DNA from 2 places in the Saccharococcus thermophilus genome. Region 1 is predicted to be linked to the other one. Evidence: predicted binding sites of a transcription regulator. Region 1 holds the regulator's gene; the other holds the start of a gene.
What was found. The regulator LexA, encoded in region 1, represses DNA repair genes until DNA is damaged. The targets are predictions, from matches to a motif close to CGAACATATGTTCG.
Positions count from the first base shown of each region.

Region 1 (8,958 bases):
CAACGCCCACTTCACCCCGTACCCGAGCTATATGCCCGGCTACGAGGATGACGTGATTATGGCGGCAGGAACTTTTGTCCAAGGAGCGAGCATTGAATTAACGGCGGACGGACCGATCCGCCCGCCGTACGTGGCTTACGTACAAGGAGGATTAACGTATTCCCATGTAAAAATCGCAATTTGTTCGGCGATTGACCAATTAATCGAAAAACAATTAATCTCTTTGTAAGAAAATCTAACATTTTATTGACACGTTTTCTTACACATTGTAAAATGAAACTATCATAAGCGAGGAGGAATTGGCATGAATAGCAATATTCGTCGTTCCATGCCATTGTTTCCGATTGGGATTGTGATGCAATTGACAGAGCTGTCCGCCCGCCAAATCCGTTATTATGAAGAGCATGGCCTTGTGTCTCCAGCGCGGACCGAGGGAAATCGCCGCTTGTTTTCCCTCAATGATATTGACCGCCTTCTTGAAATCAAAGATTTGATTGATCAAGGAGTCAACTTGGCCGGCATTAAGCAAATTTTTGCGTCGCGGCAGGCTGGTCGCAAAGAGCAGCCAGAAAAAGTGGAAAAAGTTGTGAAACAAAAGCTATCAGACGAGGAGCTGCGCGAAATTTTGCGAACGGAGCTGTTGCAGGCGGGGCGTTTCCAACGTGCATCACTTCGCCAAGGAGATCTCGCTCGCTTCTTTCATTAATGATTGTTGAATAAAACTTGGGAGCCGGGGAGGAATTTCAAATGGCAAAGTACACAAGAGAAGACATTATGCGCATCGTCAAAGAAGAGAACGTCAAGTATATCCGTCTGCAATTTACCGATATTCTTGGCACGATTAAAAACGTCGAAATTCCGATCAGCCAGCTGGAAAAAGCGTTAAACAACAAAATTATGTTTGACGGTTCGTCGATTGAAGGTTTTGTCCGGATTGAAGAATCGGATATGTACTTATACCCTGATTTAGATACGTTTGTCATTTTCCCGTGGACATCGGAAAAAGGAAAAGTAGCCCGCTTTATTTGCGACATTTATAATCCGGACGGTACGCCGTTTGAAGGATGTCCGCGCTATAACTTGAAGCGGATTTTAAAAGAAATGGAAGCGCTCGGTTTTACTTCGTTCAACTTAGGCGCGGAACCGGAATTTTTCCTATTCAAATTAGATGAAAAAGGACGCCCGACGCTGGAATTAAACGACCGAGGCGGCTACTTCGATTTGGCGCCGACCGACCTAGGAGAAAACTGCCGCCGCGATATCGTGCTTGAGCTTGAGGAAATGGGATTTGAAATTGAAGCTTCTCACCATGAAGTGGCACCTGGCCAACATGAAATTGATTTTAAATACGCCCATGCGGTGAAAGCGTGCGACGACATTCAAACATTTAAGCTCGTCGTCAAAACGATTGCCCGCAAACACGGCCTTCACGCCACATTTATGCCAAAACCAATCTTCGGCATTAACGGATCTGGAATGCATTGCAATTTATCATTGTTTAGAAATAATGAAAATGCGTTCTTTGATCCAACTGCGGACTTGCAATTAAGCGAAACGGCGCTGCAATTTATTGCCGGCGTGCTGAAACACGCACCAAACTTTACGGCGGTAACGAACCCGACGGTCAACTCCTACAAACGTCTCGTTCCTGGCTATGAAGCGCCATGTTATGTAGCCTGGTCCGCCCGCAACCGTAGCCCGCTCATCCGCATTCCAGCTTCACGCGGCATGAGCACGCGCATTGAGGTGCGCAGCGTCGACCCATCAGCCAATCCGTACTTGGCGATGGCCGTATTATTGGCAGCGGGATTAGATGGAATTAAAAACAAGTTGACTCCACCGGCTCCGGTCGACCGCAACATTTACGTCATGACGAAAGAAGAGCGCTTAGAAGAAGGAATTGTTGACTTGCCAGCAACACTGGCGGAAGCGCTCGAAAACTTAAAGTCGGATGAAGTCATTGTGCAAGCGCTCGGAAAACATTTATTCGAACATTTCATCGAAGCGAAAGAAATCGAATGGGATATGTTCCGCACCACGGTCCATCAGTGGGAACGCGATCAATATATGGAACTCTATTAAAAACAAAGAGGCTGTCTCGTGCAAGCGAGACAGCCATTTTTCATGTATACAGGACGGTAGCAGGAGGGGTCCTCCATCTTACTTCTTTTCTATTTTTCAATGAATAATGCGATAGACGCCGATCACTTTGCCGAGAATCGTGCAATTGCGGACAATAATTGGCTCCAAATTCGAATTTTCCGGCTGCAGGCGAATATGGTCTTTTTCTCTAAAAAAGCGCTTGACAGTTGCTTCATTGTCCTCGGTCATCGCCACGACGATATCTCCATTATCAGCGGAAGACTGCTGGCGCACAATCACGTAATCGCCATCCAAAATCCCTGCCTCAATCATGCTGTCACCCATCACTTCAAGCATAAAAACTTGATCTTCTGTAGGAACGAGCCGTTTTGGCAGCGGAAAATAATCTTCGATGTTTTCAATTGCGGTAATTGGCTGTCCGGCCGTCACTTTTCCAATTATCGGCACAGAGATAACATCCTCTTTTTCCTTCGTCGCAGTGAAATCGGCATCCAATATTTCAATCGCACGCGGCTTCGTTGGGTCGCGGCGAATGTATCCTTTGCTTTCGAGCCGCGCAAGATGCCCATGGACGGTAGAACTCGAAGCAAGTCCGACCGCTTCGCCAATTTCCCGGACGGAAGGGGGATATCCTTTTGTTTTTACTTCTTTTTTGATGAAATCTAAAATTTGTTGCTGCCGCTTTGATAGTTTCGTCATTCTATACACCTCTCGCCACATCATTTGCTTATATTATAACACGGCGATAGGGAAAAAACAAACATAAGTTCGAGATTTATATTGACACAAACAAATGTTCTTTATTATAATGAGAACAAAACCGAACAAACATTCTTAAGAGGTGGGGAATATGAAACGGATGATAGTGCATTATCTTATCTTTTCTTTGTTGTTGTTTATGGTGATCGGGGCGCTGTTTTACGCAAACAAACCGGTGGAAAAAGATCAATATATGGAAATTACCGTCGCTTCCGGAGACACGCTTTGGAAGCTGGCGAAAGAATATGAAGATCAGCACGGGCTTTCCACGGAGGAATTCATCAACTGGGTCGTCGACGTTAACCATCTATCCGGCCAGCGGATTATTGCCGGTGAAAAAATTGTTATTCCTGTGTTAAAATCAAAGGAAGATAAACAGTTGGCTGTCAACCAATAACATGAAAGAGGATGGTATCGCATGAAAGCGATTATATATTGCCGCGTCAGCACCGAAAAAGAAGAACAGGAAACATCGCTCGAACGGCAGAGGGAAGAGCTGGAGCAGCTTGCGAAGAAGCATGGCTTTGAAGTAGTGAAAGTGATTATGGAGCAGGCGAGCGGCTATGAAGTGGACAGAGACGGTGTGTTTGAGCTGCTTTCGGCATTCAAAGAACAAGAGGTTGACGCGCTTTTAGTTCAAGATGAAACAAGGCTGGGTCGCGGCCATGCACGAATAGCCCTGCTTCATTGCATCCAAAAAGAAGGGGTAAAAATATATACCATCGCCCATAACGGTGAAATGCAGCTGTCGGAAGCGGATGAGATGGTGCTGAACATTATTAGCATTGTCGAAGAATATCAACGGAAAATACATAATTTAAAAATTAAGCGCGGAATGAAGCGGGCGGTGGAGCAAGGTTACCGCCCCGAACGAAATTTAAAACATATGGGAGAAAACGCCGGCCGGGAACGAAAGGAGCTCCCTGTCGAAGAAATCGTCCGCTTGCGCCACAACGGTTTGACGTTTGCCGAAATCGCCGCCACGTTGCGCGGTTTTGGATATGACGTATCAAAAGCGACCGTCCATCGCCGCTACCGGGAATATGTCGATGAGCATGCTTCGCCGCATGGAAGATAGACTGCTTTGTTTTCGGGCGGAACGATATATACGGCTTTTATTCTCTCGATAATTTTGCCTATAGTGCAGGCTTGCGGGGGAAAAACAAGATCGTTGCAATTTTTCTTTCCGTCCTATAAGATGGGAGCGTAACAACAAGAAAATAGGTGGAGGCAGTTATGTTATCAAAACAAAAAATGGCACGCATTAACGAATTGGCGAAAAAGGCAAAAACGGCTGGTTTGACGGCAGACGAAGCGTTGGAACAGCAGCAGCTTCGCCGCGAATACATCCAAGTGTTTCGTAAAGCGATGGAGGATATGTTACATTTTGTAACGGTCATCGACCCTAACGGCAATGACGTCACGCCGAAAAAATTAAAAGAAAGCCAAAAGAAGCGGATGAATTAATATTGTTGGAAAAAGAAAGCATGCTATAAAAAGATGCTTTCTTTTTCTGTTTTATGCGCCACTTAATATTGTACATCTTGAGAAATTTTCTATATGATAGAGTTGACACTATGTTAATGAAAGGATGGAAAGATATGCCGCATACGATCGAGGAACTAGCGATTACGACGATCCGCACTTTATCCATCGACGCGATCGAAAAGGCGAAATCCGGGCATCCGGGAATGCCGATGGGCGCCGCGCCGATGGCGTATACGCTGTGGACGAAATTTATGAACCATAATCCGAGCAACCCGAAATGGTTTAACCGCGACCGCTTTGTTTTATCAGCGGGCCATGGCTCGATGTTGCTATATAGCTTGCTTCATTTAAGCGGTTATGATGTTTCCATGGAAGATATTCAACAATTCCGCCAATGGGGTAGCAAAACGCCTGGACATCCGGAATACGGGCATACGCCGGGAGTGGAAGCAACGACCGGTCCACTTGGCCAAGGAATTGCGATGGCCGTTGGCATGGCGATGGCGGAACGTCATTTGGCAGCTACATATAACCGTGAAGGATTTGAAATTGTAAACCATTACACATATGCAATTTGCGGCGACGGCGATCTAATGGAAGGTGTCGCTTCCGAAGCGGCGTCGTTAGCGGGGCATTTAAAACTTGGCCGCTTGATTGTTCTGTATGATTCGAACGATATTTCGCTTGACGGCGAATTAAACCTTTCCTTCTCTGAAAGCGTAGAACAACGCTTTAAAGCATACGGCTGGCAATATTTGCGCGTCGAAGACGGCAATAATATCGAAGAAATTGCAAAAGCGCTGGAAGAAGCGAAAGCAGATACGACCCGTCCGACGCTGATTGAAGTGAAAACGACCATTGGCTACGGTTCACCAAACAAAGCCGGAACGTCTAACGTACATGGTGCTCCGCTTGGGACGGAAGAGTTGAAACTTACGAAAGAAGCGTATAAATGGACGTTTGAAGAAGATTTTTACGTTCCGCAAGAAGTATACGACCATTTCCGCGAGGTGGTCAAAGAAGCAGGCGAGAAAAAAGAAGCGGAGTGGAACGAGCTGTTTGCCGCGTATGAGAAAGCATATCCGGATTTAGCGAACCAATTGAAATTGGCGATCGATGGCAAACTTCCGGAAGGATGGGAAAAATCGCTCCCAGTGTATGAAGCAGGGAAAAGCTTGGCAACGCGCGCCTCTTCCGGAGAAGTGATCAACGCGATTGCAAAAGCGGTTCCACAACTATTTGGCGGTTCGGCGGACCTCGCAAGCTCCAACAAAACATTAATGAAAGGCGCGGGCAACTTTTTGCCGGAAAGCTATGACGGCCGCAACATTTGGTTTGGCGTTCGCGAATTCGCGATGGGCGCGGCTTTAAACGGAATGGCGCTGCACGGTGGTCTGAAAGTATTCGGTGGTACGTTCTTTGTGTTCTCCGATTACTTGCGTCCGGCCATCCGTCTCGCTGCTTTAATGGGCTTGCCGGTTACGTACGTGCTGACGCATGACAGCATTGCCGTCGGTGAAGACGGTCCGACGCACGAACCGATCGAGCACCTTCCATCGTTAAGAGCAATGCCGAATTTATCGGTCATTCGTCCGGCTGATGCGAATGAGACGGCGGCAGCATGGCGGCTGGCCTTGGAAGCAACCGATCATCCTACCGCACTGGTGTTGACGCGGCAAAACGTACCGACACTGCCGAATACGGCAGAGCGGGCGTATGAAGGAGTGAAAAAAGGTGCATATGTGGTAGCGGAGGCGAAAAATGGCCAGCCAGAAGCGTTGCTGCTCGCATCCGGATCGGAAGTAAGCCTTGCCGTCAAAGCGCAAGAAGCATTGGCCGAAGAAGGCATTCACGTTTCCGTCATCAGCATGCCTTCTTGGGATCGCTTTGAAAAGCAATCTGCTGACTATAAAGAACAAGTGCTGCCACGCGCTGTGAAAAAACGGTTGGCGATTGAAATGGCCGCGTCGCTCGGCTGGGATCGCTACGTCGGCGAAGAAGGCGATATTTTAGCGATTGACCGCTTCGGCGCTTCGGCACCAGGAGAGAAAATTATGGAAGAGTACGGATTTACGGTGGAGAACGTCGTAAAACGGGTCAAAGCATTGCTTGGGAAATAACAAGAAAAAGCTGTCTTCGCCACTCGGTCGGAGACAGCTTTTGTTATGCAAAAATCGACAATGTTAGTGAAAAAATTTTCCGTTAATAGACATCTTTTTTTTCTTAGTTTCTCTATAATAGAAGCAAATGAAAACGTAGGAACGGGGGATGGGAATGGTACGTTATTGGATTTATTTGCTAAATGAAGAAGTGGCAAGCTATTACCGCAATCGAACGGAAAAGATTGTCGAACTATTGCGTGAGCACCAATGCGCCAAAGCACCGTTAAAAAGCATTTGCCGAAAACAAGTGGAATTTATTACCGAGCGGTTATCGTTTTCCAGATTGGAATTAGGATTGAAACAATATTTTGCGGGCAGCGTCAATAAAAATTTAGAACGAAATATGTTTATATTGCGAAACGAAATCGGGGATGAAGCGCTGCTGATCGTGCAAAAGCGCCGTCTGCTTCTTGTCACCGACAGCCAATCGATTGCCAGCGACATTTGCCACGCGCTTGCGCAAGTATCTCCTTCATTTTTAGCGGTCGACGCCGATTTTGACGACTACGGATGGCTTACCAATTCGACAGGCGGAAGAAAATTTGCGTAAATAAAAGATTTTTGTCAGGAAATATTGTATAATACCACATGGTTTAGTACACTGTTAGTTAGACAACATGAAGGAGGAAATAGCTGTATGTGGACAACGATTCTCGTTGGCATTCTAGCGCTTATTGCCGGAACGGCGCTAGGATTTTTCATTGCCCGCAAAACGATGATGAACTATTTAAAGAAAAATCCGCCAATTAATGAGCAAATGATCCGTATGATGATGATGCAAATGGGAATGACGCCATCCCAGAAGAAAATCAACCAGATGATGAAAATGATGAACAACCATCTCAAATAAACATCAGACAGGCACTCGATCCGGAGTGTCTTTTTATTTTGAAAAAACGATCTTTCTAAATTTTCACATTTTTGTTACAATAATATAGCGCATTTTATGTCATGATGGGAGAGGTACGATGACAGTATTCCGCGATTTATTTTGGTTTTTCCGTCAAGAGAAAAAAGCGTATATAACAGGGATTCTTACCCTTATCGTCGTCGCGTTTTTAGAAACGATTCCACCCAAAGTAATTGGGATCGTGATTGATCATATCAAAGAAGGAACGATGACAAAAGCGGCGCTTGCCCGCTGGATTGCGATTTTGCTTGCCGTGGCGGTCATGTTGTATATCTTGCGCTATTGGTGGCGGATTTTAATTTTTGGTTCTGCGGTGAAACTGGCGCGTCAGATTCGCAATGAGCTATATGCCCATTTTACGAAAATGTCGCCATCTTTTTATCAGCGAAAACGGATCGGCGATTTAATGGCGCACGCGACCAATGATCTGCAGGCGATTCAGCAGACGGCGGGAAGCGGAATTTTGACGCTTGTCGACTCCTTGACGCTCGGCGGTTTCGTGCTGGCGACGATGGCGCTGACCATCAGCTGGAAATTAACGATCATCAGTTTGTTGCCAATGCCGATCATGGCGATTGCCACAAGCCGTTACGGAACGATTTTGCATAAGCGCTTTTTAAAGGCGCAAGAAGCGTTTTCGTCTTTAAACGATAAGGTGCAAGAGAGCATCAGCGGCATTCGCGTCATTAAATCGTTTGGCTATGAACAAGAGGACGTCGAATCGTTTCGCAAGCAGTCGGAAGAGGTGGTCGCGAAGAACGTGGCGGTCGCAAAAATCGACGCCTTGTTTGACCCGACGATTTCATTGATTGTCGGCATTTCCTTTTTTTTAGCGGTCATATTCGGCGCTAAAATGGTCATTGCAGGAGAATTAACGATTGGGGAACTTGTGTCGTTTACAACGTATCTTGGCTTGCTCATATGGCCGATGCTGGCGTTTGGCTGGCTGTTTAATATTGTTGAGCGGGGGCGAGCCTCCTATGACCGCGTCCGCGCGCTTCTTGCAGAGAAAGAGGAAATTCAAGAAGCAGACGATGCGATTGCCATCCCCCCAACCGGCGATATTGTCTACGACATAAAGCGATTTACATACCCGAACGAAATCGCCCCGGTTTTGCAAAATATCCGCTTTTGCCTGCGGCGCGGCCAGACGCTTGGTGTTGTCGGAAAAACGGGGGCAGGGAAAACGACGTTGCTAAAGCTGTTGCTGCGCGAATTTGACCAATATGAAGGAGAAATTCGTTTTGGCGGCCACGAAATTAGTGAATATACACTGGATGCGCTGCGTGCGGCGATTGGCTACGTGCCGCAAGACCATTTTCTATTTTCGGCGACGGTAAGGGAAAATATTGCGTTCGCCAAGCCGGAAGCGAGTGAAGAAGAAGTGGTGAAGGCGGCGAAGCTGGCCAATATCCATGACGATATTATGCAATTTGCCGATGGCTACGACACGATTGTCGGCGAGAGAGGGGTTTCTCTCTCGGGCGGCCAAAAGCAGCGGATCTCAATTGCGCGCGCGCTGCTAATGAATCCGGA
Region 1 is NZ_JAASRS010000001.1:885,464-894,421, forward strand. Features, by position in the region: gene BDD39_RS04630 (methionine gamma-lyase family protein) at 1-229, shown strand, start outside; gene BDD39_RS04635 (MerR family transcriptional regulator) at 305-706, shown strand; gene glnA (type I glutamate--ammonia ligase) at 748-2,082, shown strand; gene lexA (transcriptional repressor LexA) at 2,179-2,802, opposite strand; gene yneA (cell division suppressor protein YneA) at 2,954-3,259, shown strand; gene BDD39_RS04655 (YneB family resolvase-like protein) at 3,281-3,940, shown strand; gene BDD39_RS04660 (DUF896 domain-containing protein) at 4,099-4,329, shown strand; gene tkt (transketolase) at 4,464-6,470, shown strand; gene sirA (sporulation inhibitor of replication protein SirA) at 6,625-7,062, shown strand; gene BDD39_RS04675 (YneF family protein) at 7,150-7,362, shown strand; gene BDD39_RS04680 (ABC transporter transmembrane domain-containing protein) at 7,481-8,958, shown strand, end outside.

Region 2 (8,958 bases), 2.0 Mb from region 1:
CAATGAACGCAAAAACGCGGGTAATCGTCTGGCTAAGCGCATAAGCTACCATCGAAGGAAACAGCGCATGGAGCCAAACGATGCCGCTGAATTCGGTGCCGAACGCGTTGCGCGGAAGGCCATTAATCACTTGCGGAATCGTTGCGTTAATCGGGCCGAACAGCTCACCGCTCCGCGTCAGCACTTTATACCAAGCGATGTTCGAATCCATGTTGTCATGAACTCGAATATGCGCATTTTCCCCTAGTATATAAAGCGGAGAAAGGTAAATAGCTAAAAGAAGTATCGCAATTCCTATAGCAACTCGTTCGTTCCGCTCCATCGTTCTTTCGCTCCTTTTCATACGGCTTCAGTAAAACACCGTTTATTATAACAAATAACGAAAAAGAACGAAAACACGGTTCATTATAAATAACGATTATTAAAAAATGATAAAAAATAGGTGAAGAAGATGTGAAGGAAGTTTTTGTGAACCTCCCCTGACTAATCAAAGATTCTAGTCGGGGTATCCATGTCTTAAATACAGCCGTACCCATCCTACATGCTTCGCATTCTAGAAGGGAAACGCGTCGAGGTTTCGGTTCAAAAAAAGATCCTTCTCTCTTTTTAATTAGAAAAGGGAAAAGAGAGAAGGACGTTTATTATACAAATAGACCCATAATGTGGCGGAGACCGCGGCGCTTCGGTTTTTGTTTGCCTTTTTCTTCTGTGCTGGCTTGTTGGCTTTTATTCATCTTTTCTTCTAAATGGTCAATTCGCTGCTCGAGTGCGCGAAGATAGGAGGCCAGTTCTTCGAGTTCTTGGCGATGCTGGAGAAGCTGGACGGAAACGACTTCATCGGCTTTTTGATCGAGCTTGTGTTCGATCTGTTGGAGGCGGGAGGTAAACTGTTCAAGCTGCGGTTCAACATACGTTTGAAACAACGCGTCGGCGGAGAACGTATCTTGTGGTTTCTCTTTTTGTTCGCGGCGGGTATATGGTTCTACTGTGGCGCTTTGCTCAAATTTAATCTGTTCGAGCAAGGCGATGGCTTCGGCATCGAAGACGTAATGGCCGAATTCATTTTTGCGGCATGGGACGTTATATTTTTTTGCCCAGCGCTGAATCGTTTTTGGCGATACGCCAAGACGTTCCGCGACACTGCTTGTTTTTAATTCCATTTTCACGATTCCTCCTTATTTCGTTCTATTTTATATCATTTTCCATCTAAGAGAGAAATTCCTTTCTCCTTGACAAAACTAGTGTCGATTTGGCAAAGAAAGTGGTTATGCGGAAGAATCCGCCAGTGGTCGGCAAAAGATGTTGAAAAAAATATGCATGCCGGCATAGGATTTATTTAGGCGATTTGGTAGAATAGTAGATAAAGAATCGCGAACTAGCGAGGTGATGGCGGTATGTCAGTATGGGGATGGGAAGCGCTCCGTGGCATTGGGCGTCTATGGATGCAGCCATTGTTTTACTACGGGATCGCGCTGGCGCTTGTTGTCGGATGGCGTCGAGTAAGGCGGGAAAGAAGCCATTTTCATATTCGCGTCTATGACATGTTTCAGGAAAGCAAATTTTTTTGGCGAAACGGCCTCACCGCCGGAGCAGTTTTGTCATTGGTAGCGGTGATGGTCGGCATGGTGGTTCCGCGCGACACGATTTTGCTCATTGCGCTTGTGACGATCGCAATCGGCTTCACGATGCAAATGCGGTTGCTTTCCCCAGCGTATACGATCGGGCTTGCCTTTTTTATCATCAGCCTATTTGGCCATCGGCCCGCCCTGCAGCGATTTTTTCCGGGACTTAGCGGGACGAATATGACGGTGCTCGCTATTTTGCTTGCGTTATTGTTGTTTGTAGAGGCATGGCTCATTTTACGCAACGGCGCGGCGGAAACCTCGCCACAGCTGGCGACAAGCAAGCGCGGGTTAACGGTCGGCGAACATTGGTCCCAGCGGCTTTGGCTTGTTCCGGTGCTGCTTCCGGTAACCGGGGATCTTCCATCTCCGCTTTCCTGGTGGCCGTTGTTTCCGGCAGGAGATGGTGCTTATTCGTTGATGCTTGTTCCGTTTTTGCTTGGATTTTCCCAGCGTATGCAAGGGATGCTGCCGAATGTGTCGGTGCGCCTGGCCGGGCAGAGAGTGCTGCTTTTGGCAGCCGTTGTTAGTGTGTTGGCCATCGTTAGCTACTGGTATGTGCCGCTGGCGGTTGTAGCCGTTGCGCTGGCCTTCTTTGGCAGGGAATGGCTGGCGTTTTTCCAGCATCGCCAAGACCGCTCGCAGCCTCCTTATTTTGCGAAACGGGAACAAGGGCTGGTCATTTTAGGCGTTCTTCCACATTCGAAGGCTGAAAAAATGGCGCTGCAAATCGGTGACGTGATTGTGAAAGCAAACGGAATACCGGTAAAAACAGAAGCCGAGTTTTACGAAGCGTTGCAACGGAACCGTGCGTTTTGTAAATTAGAAGTAGTCGATGAAGAAGGAGAAGTTCGTTTCGTCCAAGGAGCGCTATATGAGGATGAACATCATGAACTTGGCTTGCTGTTTGTGAAAGAGCGAGAAAATTGGGCATCGGAAGCCGTCTAAATAAGGGGTTTTTCATATGTGGTTTATTTTGGCGTTAATCGTACCATGTTTGCTCGTCCTATTATTTACCCGTGTGACGTACAACCATTATGTTGGAACATTATTGACCGTCGCGTTGCTCGTTGCTTCCTATTTTAAAGGATATACGGATGAGCTGCATGAGATTTTAGCCGATATCGTTTCGACGACAGTTGGCTTTTTATACGCGGAGAAAATGGTAAAGCGGTTAAAGAAATAAGCAAGAGGAGATGGCGAATGGCGGAAAGTGCTGTTCGCCATTTTCCGTTGGAAACGACTTTCTCTTTTGGAACGAATATAAGTTCGCATTTTTTATGCATCTTTCTTAACAATGTGCTACAATGAAAAATAAGATGAAAAAAACAGGAGGGCCAATCGGTGAAAGACCGTTTTGAATTAGTATCGGCGTATCAGCCGCAAGGAGATCAGCCGAAGGCGATTGCCAAATTAGTCGAGGGAATTCGCAACGGCGTCAAACATCAAACACTGTTAGGTGCAACGGGAACGGGAAAGACGTTTACGATTTCGAACGTAATTAAAGAGGTAAACAAACCGACGCTTGTCATTGCCCATAATAAAACGCTGGCAGGGCAATTGTACAGCGAGTTAAAAGAGTTTTTCCCAAACAACGCTGTAGAATATTTTGTCAGCTATTATGACTATTATCAGCCGGAAGCGTATGTGCCGCAGACGGATACGTATATTGAAAAAGACGCGAAGATTAATGATGAAATTGATAAATTGCGGCACTCGGCCACATCGGCGCTGTTTGAACGACGCGACGTCATTATTGTCGCTAGTGTGTCGTGCATTTACGGCTTAGGTTCGCCGGAAGAATACCGTGAGCTCGTCGTATCGCTGCGCGTCGGAATGGAAATCGAACGGAATGCTTTGCTGCGCCGCTTAGTTGACATCCAATATGAACGAAACGACATTGACTTTCAGCGCGGAACGTTCCGTGTCCGCGGCGATGTCGTCGAGATTTTTCCAGCTTCACGGGACGAGCATTGCATCCGTGTCGAGTTTTTTGGCGATGAAATTGACCGCATTCGCGAGGTGGATGCCTTGACAGGCGAAGTGATCGCTGAGAGAGAGCATGTCGCGATTTTTCCGGCATCCCACTTCGTCACGCGGGAAGAAAAAATGCGCATTGCCATTGAAAACATTGAAAAAGAATTGGAAGAACGGCTGCGCGAATTGAGAGAGCAGGGAAAATTGCTGGAAGCGCAGCGGCTCGAGCAGCGGACGCGCTATGATTTAGAAATGATGCGGGAAATGGGCTTTTGCTCAGGAATTGAAAACTACTCCCGCCATTTGGCGCTCCGTCCGCCAGGTTCGACGCCGTATACGCTGCTCGATTACTTTCCGGATGATTTTTTGATTATCGTGGATGAGTCGCATGTGACCTTGCCGCAAATCCGCGGCATGTACAACGGGGACCGGGCGCGCAAGCAAGTGCTTGTCGATCACGGCTTTCGTCTGCCGTCTGCGCTCGATAACCGCCCGTTAACGTTTGAGGAGTTTGAACAAAAAATCAATCAAATTATTTATGTTTCCGCCACTCCTGGCCCATATGAGCTCGAACATAGCCCGGAAGTCGTCGAACAAATTATTCGCCCGACCGGGCTGTTGGATCCGACGATTGACGTCCGCCCGATTGAAGGGCAAATCGACGATTTAATTGGGGAAATTCAGGAACGTATCAAACGGAATGAACGCACGCTCGTGACAACGCTGACCAAAAAAATGGCCGAAGATTTAACGGATTACTTGAAAGAAGTCGGCATTAAAGTGGCGTATTTGCATTCGGAAATTAAAACGCTGGAGCGCATTGAAATCATTCGCGATTTGCGGCTCGGCAAATATGATGTGCTCGTTGGGATTAACTTGTTAAGGGAAGGATTGGATATTCCGGAAGTATCGCTTGTCGCCATTTTGGACGCAGATAAAGAAGGGTTTTTGCGCTCCGAACGTTCGCTGATCCAAACGATTGGCCGCGCAGCAAGAAACGCGAATGGCCATGTCATTATGTACGCGGATACGATTACGAAATCGATGGAAATTGCGATTAATGAAACAAAACGGCGCCGCGCGATTCAAGAGGCGTATAACCGTGAGCACGGCATCGTGCCGCAGACGGTGAAGAAAGAAATTCGCGATGTCATCCGCGCGACGTACGCCGCGGAAGAAAAAGAAACATACGACGCGAAACCGTCTTACGGCAAGATGACAAAGAAAGAACGGGAAAAGCTGATTGCCGATTTGGAAAAAGAAATGAAAGAGGCAGCCAAAGCGTTGGATTTCGAACGGGCTGCAGAGCTGCGCGACATTATTTTCGAGTTAAAAGCGGAAGGATGATTATCAGTCTATGGCAACCGATAAAATCATCGTCAAAGGAGCAAGAGCTCATAATTTAAAAAATATTGACGTCGAAATCCCCCGTGACAAGCTCGTCGTTTTGACGGGGCTTTCCGGCTCAGGAAAATCGTCGCTTGCTTTTGATACGATTTACGCGGAAGGCCAGCGGCGCTACGTCGAATCGCTGTCGGCGTACGCACGGCAATTTTTGGGGCAAATGGATAAGCCGGATGTGGATGCGATTGAAGGGCTATCGCCGGCGATTTCGATCGACCAGAAAACGACAAGCCGCAACCCGCGTTCGACCGTCGGAACGGTGACGGAAATTTACGATTATTTGCGTCTTTTGTTTGCCCGCATTGGCCGTCCGGTTTGTCCGGAACACGGCATTGAAATTACGTCGCAAACGATCGAGCAGATGGTCGACCGCCTTCTTGCCTATCCAGAGCGGACGAAAATGCAAATTCTCGCTCCGATCGTGTCCGGACGGAAAGGGACGCACGCCAAAACGCTTGAAGATATTCGCAAACAAGGATATGTACGCGTGCGCATTGATGGAGAAATGCGGGAGCTCACCGAAAACATTGAACTGGAAAAAAACAAAAAGCATTCGATTGAAGTGGTAGTGGACCGCATCGTGATGAAAGAAGGCATCGCTTCGCGGCTGGCCGATTCGTTGGAGACGGCGCTGAAGCTGGCTGATGGAAAGGTGCTGATTGATGTCATTGGGCAGGAGGAACTGCTATTTAGCGAAAAACATGCCTGCCCGTACTGTGGTTTTTCGATTGGCGAACTCGAGCCGCGCCTGTTTTCGTTTAACAGTCCGTACGGCGCCTGCCCGGACTGCGACGGGCTTGGCGCGAAGCTCGAAGTGGATTCGGATTTAGTCATCCCAAATGATGAACTGACGTTGCGCGAACATGCGATTGCGCCGTGGGAGCCGCAAAGCTCGCAATATTATCCGCAGCTGTTGGAAGCGGTGTGCAATCATTATGGCATTGACATGGATGTGCCGGTGAAAGATTTGCCGAAAGAGCAGCTCGATAAAATTTTGTACGGAAGCGGCGGTGAGAAAATTTACTTTCGCTATCAGAACGATTTCGGGCAAGTCCGCGAGCAATATATCGCTTTTGAAGGGGTTATTCCGAATGTGGAGCGCCGCTACCGTGAAACAAGCTCTGATTACATCCGCGAACAAATGGAAAAATATATGGCACAGCAGCCATGCCCGACTTGTAAAGGAAACCGCTTGAAAAAAGAAAGCCTTGCCGTTCTTGTCGGCGGCAAACATATCGGCGAAGTAACGGCGTTGTCAGTCACGGAGGCGCTCGAGTTCTTCGATCATTTGACGCTGAGCGAAAAAGAACAGAAAATCGCCCATCTCATTTTGCGCGAAATACGTGAACGGCTCGGCTTTTTAAAAAATGTCGGCCTCGATTACTTGACGCTGAATCGTTCCGCCGGGACGCTTTCCGGCGGGGAGGCGCAGCGCATTCGTCTGGCGACGCAGATCGGCTCGCGGCTAACAGGGGTGCTGTACGTTTTGGACGAGCCGTCGATCGGCCTGCATCAGCGCGACAACGACCGCCTGATCGCGACGCTCAAAAGCATGCGTGATCTCGGCAATACGCTGATCGTCGTCGAGCATGACGAAGATACGATGCTGGCTGCCGATTATTTAATTGATATCGGACCGGGTGCCGGTATTCACGGTGGGGAAGTTGTCGCCGCCGGGACGCCGCAAGAGGTGATGGACAATCCGAATTCGCTGACCGGACAATATTTGTCAGGGAAAAAGTTTATTCCGGTTCCGGCCGAACGGCGCAAGCCGGATGGACGATGGCTAGAGATTGTCGGCGCGAAAGAAAATAATTTGAAAAACGTGTCGGTGAAAATTCCGCTCGGCACGTTTGTCGCGGTCACCGGTGTATCCGGTTCGGGAAAAAGCACGCTCGTCAACGAAATTTTATATAAGGCGCTGGCGCAAAAACTGCAACGCGCCAAAGCAAAACCGGGCGAACATAAAGCGATCAAAGGACTGGAGCATTTAGAAAAAGTGATCGACATCGACCAGTCGCCGATCGGACGGACGCCGCGCTCGAACCCGGCGACCTATACCGGCGTGTTTGACGATATTCGCGAAGTGTTTGCCGCCACGAACGAAGCAAAAGTGCGCGGATACAAAAAAGGCCGGTTCAGCTTTAACGTGAAAGGCGGACGATGTGAAGCGTGCCATGGTGACGGGATTATTAAAATTGAAATGCACTTTTTGCCGGATGTGTACGTTCCGTGTGAAGTATGCCATGGCAAGCGGTACAACCGCGAAACGCTTGAAGTGACGTACAAAGGAAAAAATATTGCCGAAGTGCTGGAGATGACGGTGGAAGATGCGCTGGAGTTTTTCGAAAATATCCCGAAAATTAAACGGAAACTGCAGACGCTCTATGATGTCGGGCTCGGGTATATGAAGCTCGGGCAGCCGGCAACGACATTATCCGGCGGGGAAGCGCAGCGCGTTAAATTGGCGGCGGAGCTGCATCGCCGCTCGAACGGGCGAACGCTTTATATTTTGGACGAGCCGACGACCGGCCTTCACGTCGACGACATTGCCCGTTTATTGAAAGTATTGCAGCGCTTAGTCGATAACGGAGATACCGTTCTTGTCATTGAGCACAATCTCGATGTCATTAAAACAGCGGACTACATTATCGATCTTGGCCCAGAAGGCGGCGAACATGGCGGACAAATTGTGGCAACGGGGACGCCGGAAGAGGTGGCGGAAGCAGAAAACTCCTACACCGGCCGCTATTTAAAACCGATATTGGAACGCGACCGCGAGCGCATGCGGACACTGTATGAAACGGCAGGGGCATAAGCCTTTGCCGTTTTTTTTTTTCGACCGTATGTCCGGCGAAACTTTTCTGCATTGCCGCCGTATATAAATCATATAGAACAAAAGGAGGAATTTGTTGGTGAATTCCAATAAAGTGCTTGCGTCCTTATGCTACTTCAGCATTTTCTTTGCCGGGTTCATCTTTCCGATTGTTGTTTACTTTGTCACCGATCACCCGGAAGTGAAACACCATGCAAAAAAAGCGCTGCTTTCCCACTTGATTCCAGCCGCGACCATTTTGTTGTTTATCGTTACCGCTATTTTTACTGGATGGACAGGGGGAGGCAGCGACGTGTCAGTTTTGGTCGGCAGCGGCCTAGTATGGCTTGGTTTTATTGCAGCGGGGATCGTCAACTTGGTTGTGGTCATTTGGAATATTATTAAAGGCATCCAAGTGCTAAAATAAGGAATGGAAGGGGAGCTTTCCATGGAAGAGAAAAAGCGCATACTCAACATGGTCAAAGAAGGAAAGCTGACGGTGGAAGAAGCGTTGCTGCTGCTGGAGCAGTTAGATCAAAAAAAGAACGATAACGGCTTTTCCACATCGTCCTATACGTCCGGACCGTATGCGGACGCTAAGCATCATTCGATCAAAATGGCCTCTCTTAAAGAAAAACTCGTGGACTTTTTCGATATGGCCGTCAAAAAGGTAAAAGAATTTGATTTCCAATTTGCCAATGCGTTTGAAGTAAAGCATATTTTTCAACAAAGCGACGCCAAGCTACGGGAAATAGATGTATATATTGCCAATGGAAATATAAAGATGATACCATGGGACCAAGCAGAGGTCCGCGTTGAATGTGAAGCGAAAGTGTATCGTTCGGAATCGGCAGATGCAGCGCGCCGCGCTTTTATCGAAGAAGCGGTCTTTCTTGTGCGGGATGGGTGTTTACGCTTTTCCGTTTCCAAGCCGTTTATGAAGACGGATGTTATCATTTATATCCCGAAAACATCGATTCAAGACGCAAAATTTCGCTTGCTTAATGGCAATATAAATATAGAAGACGTTCACACCGATAAGCTGCACATTAAAAACGTGAATGGGAGTATGATGCTGTACCGCCTTGCCGGCAAGGAGGCGGAGTTGGAAACGGCCAATGGGGCGATCGTCCTTGAACG
Region 2 is NZ_JAASRS010000001.1:2,918,509-2,927,466, reverse strand. Features, by position in the region: gene BDD39_RS15200 (DUF6044 family protein) at 1-322, opposite strand, end outside; gene BDD39_RS15195 (MerR family transcriptional regulator) at 642-1,160, opposite strand; gene BDD39_RS15190 (PDZ domain-containing protein) at 1,395-2,570, shown strand; gene BDD39_RS15185 (CsbA family protein) at 2,587-2,808, shown strand; gene uvrB (excinuclease ABC subunit UvrB) at 2,967-4,946, shown strand; gene uvrA (excinuclease ABC subunit UvrA) at 4,957-7,821, shown strand; gene BDD39_RS15170 (magnetosome magnetite crystal formation protein family) at 7,919-8,245, shown strand; gene BDD39_RS15165 (DUF4097 family beta strand repeat-containing protein) at 8,267-8,958, shown strand, end outside.
Region 2: uvrB (excinuclease ABC subunit UvrB) is a predicted target of LexA. The motif match lies at 2,881-2,894, and genes of this name have one in related genera.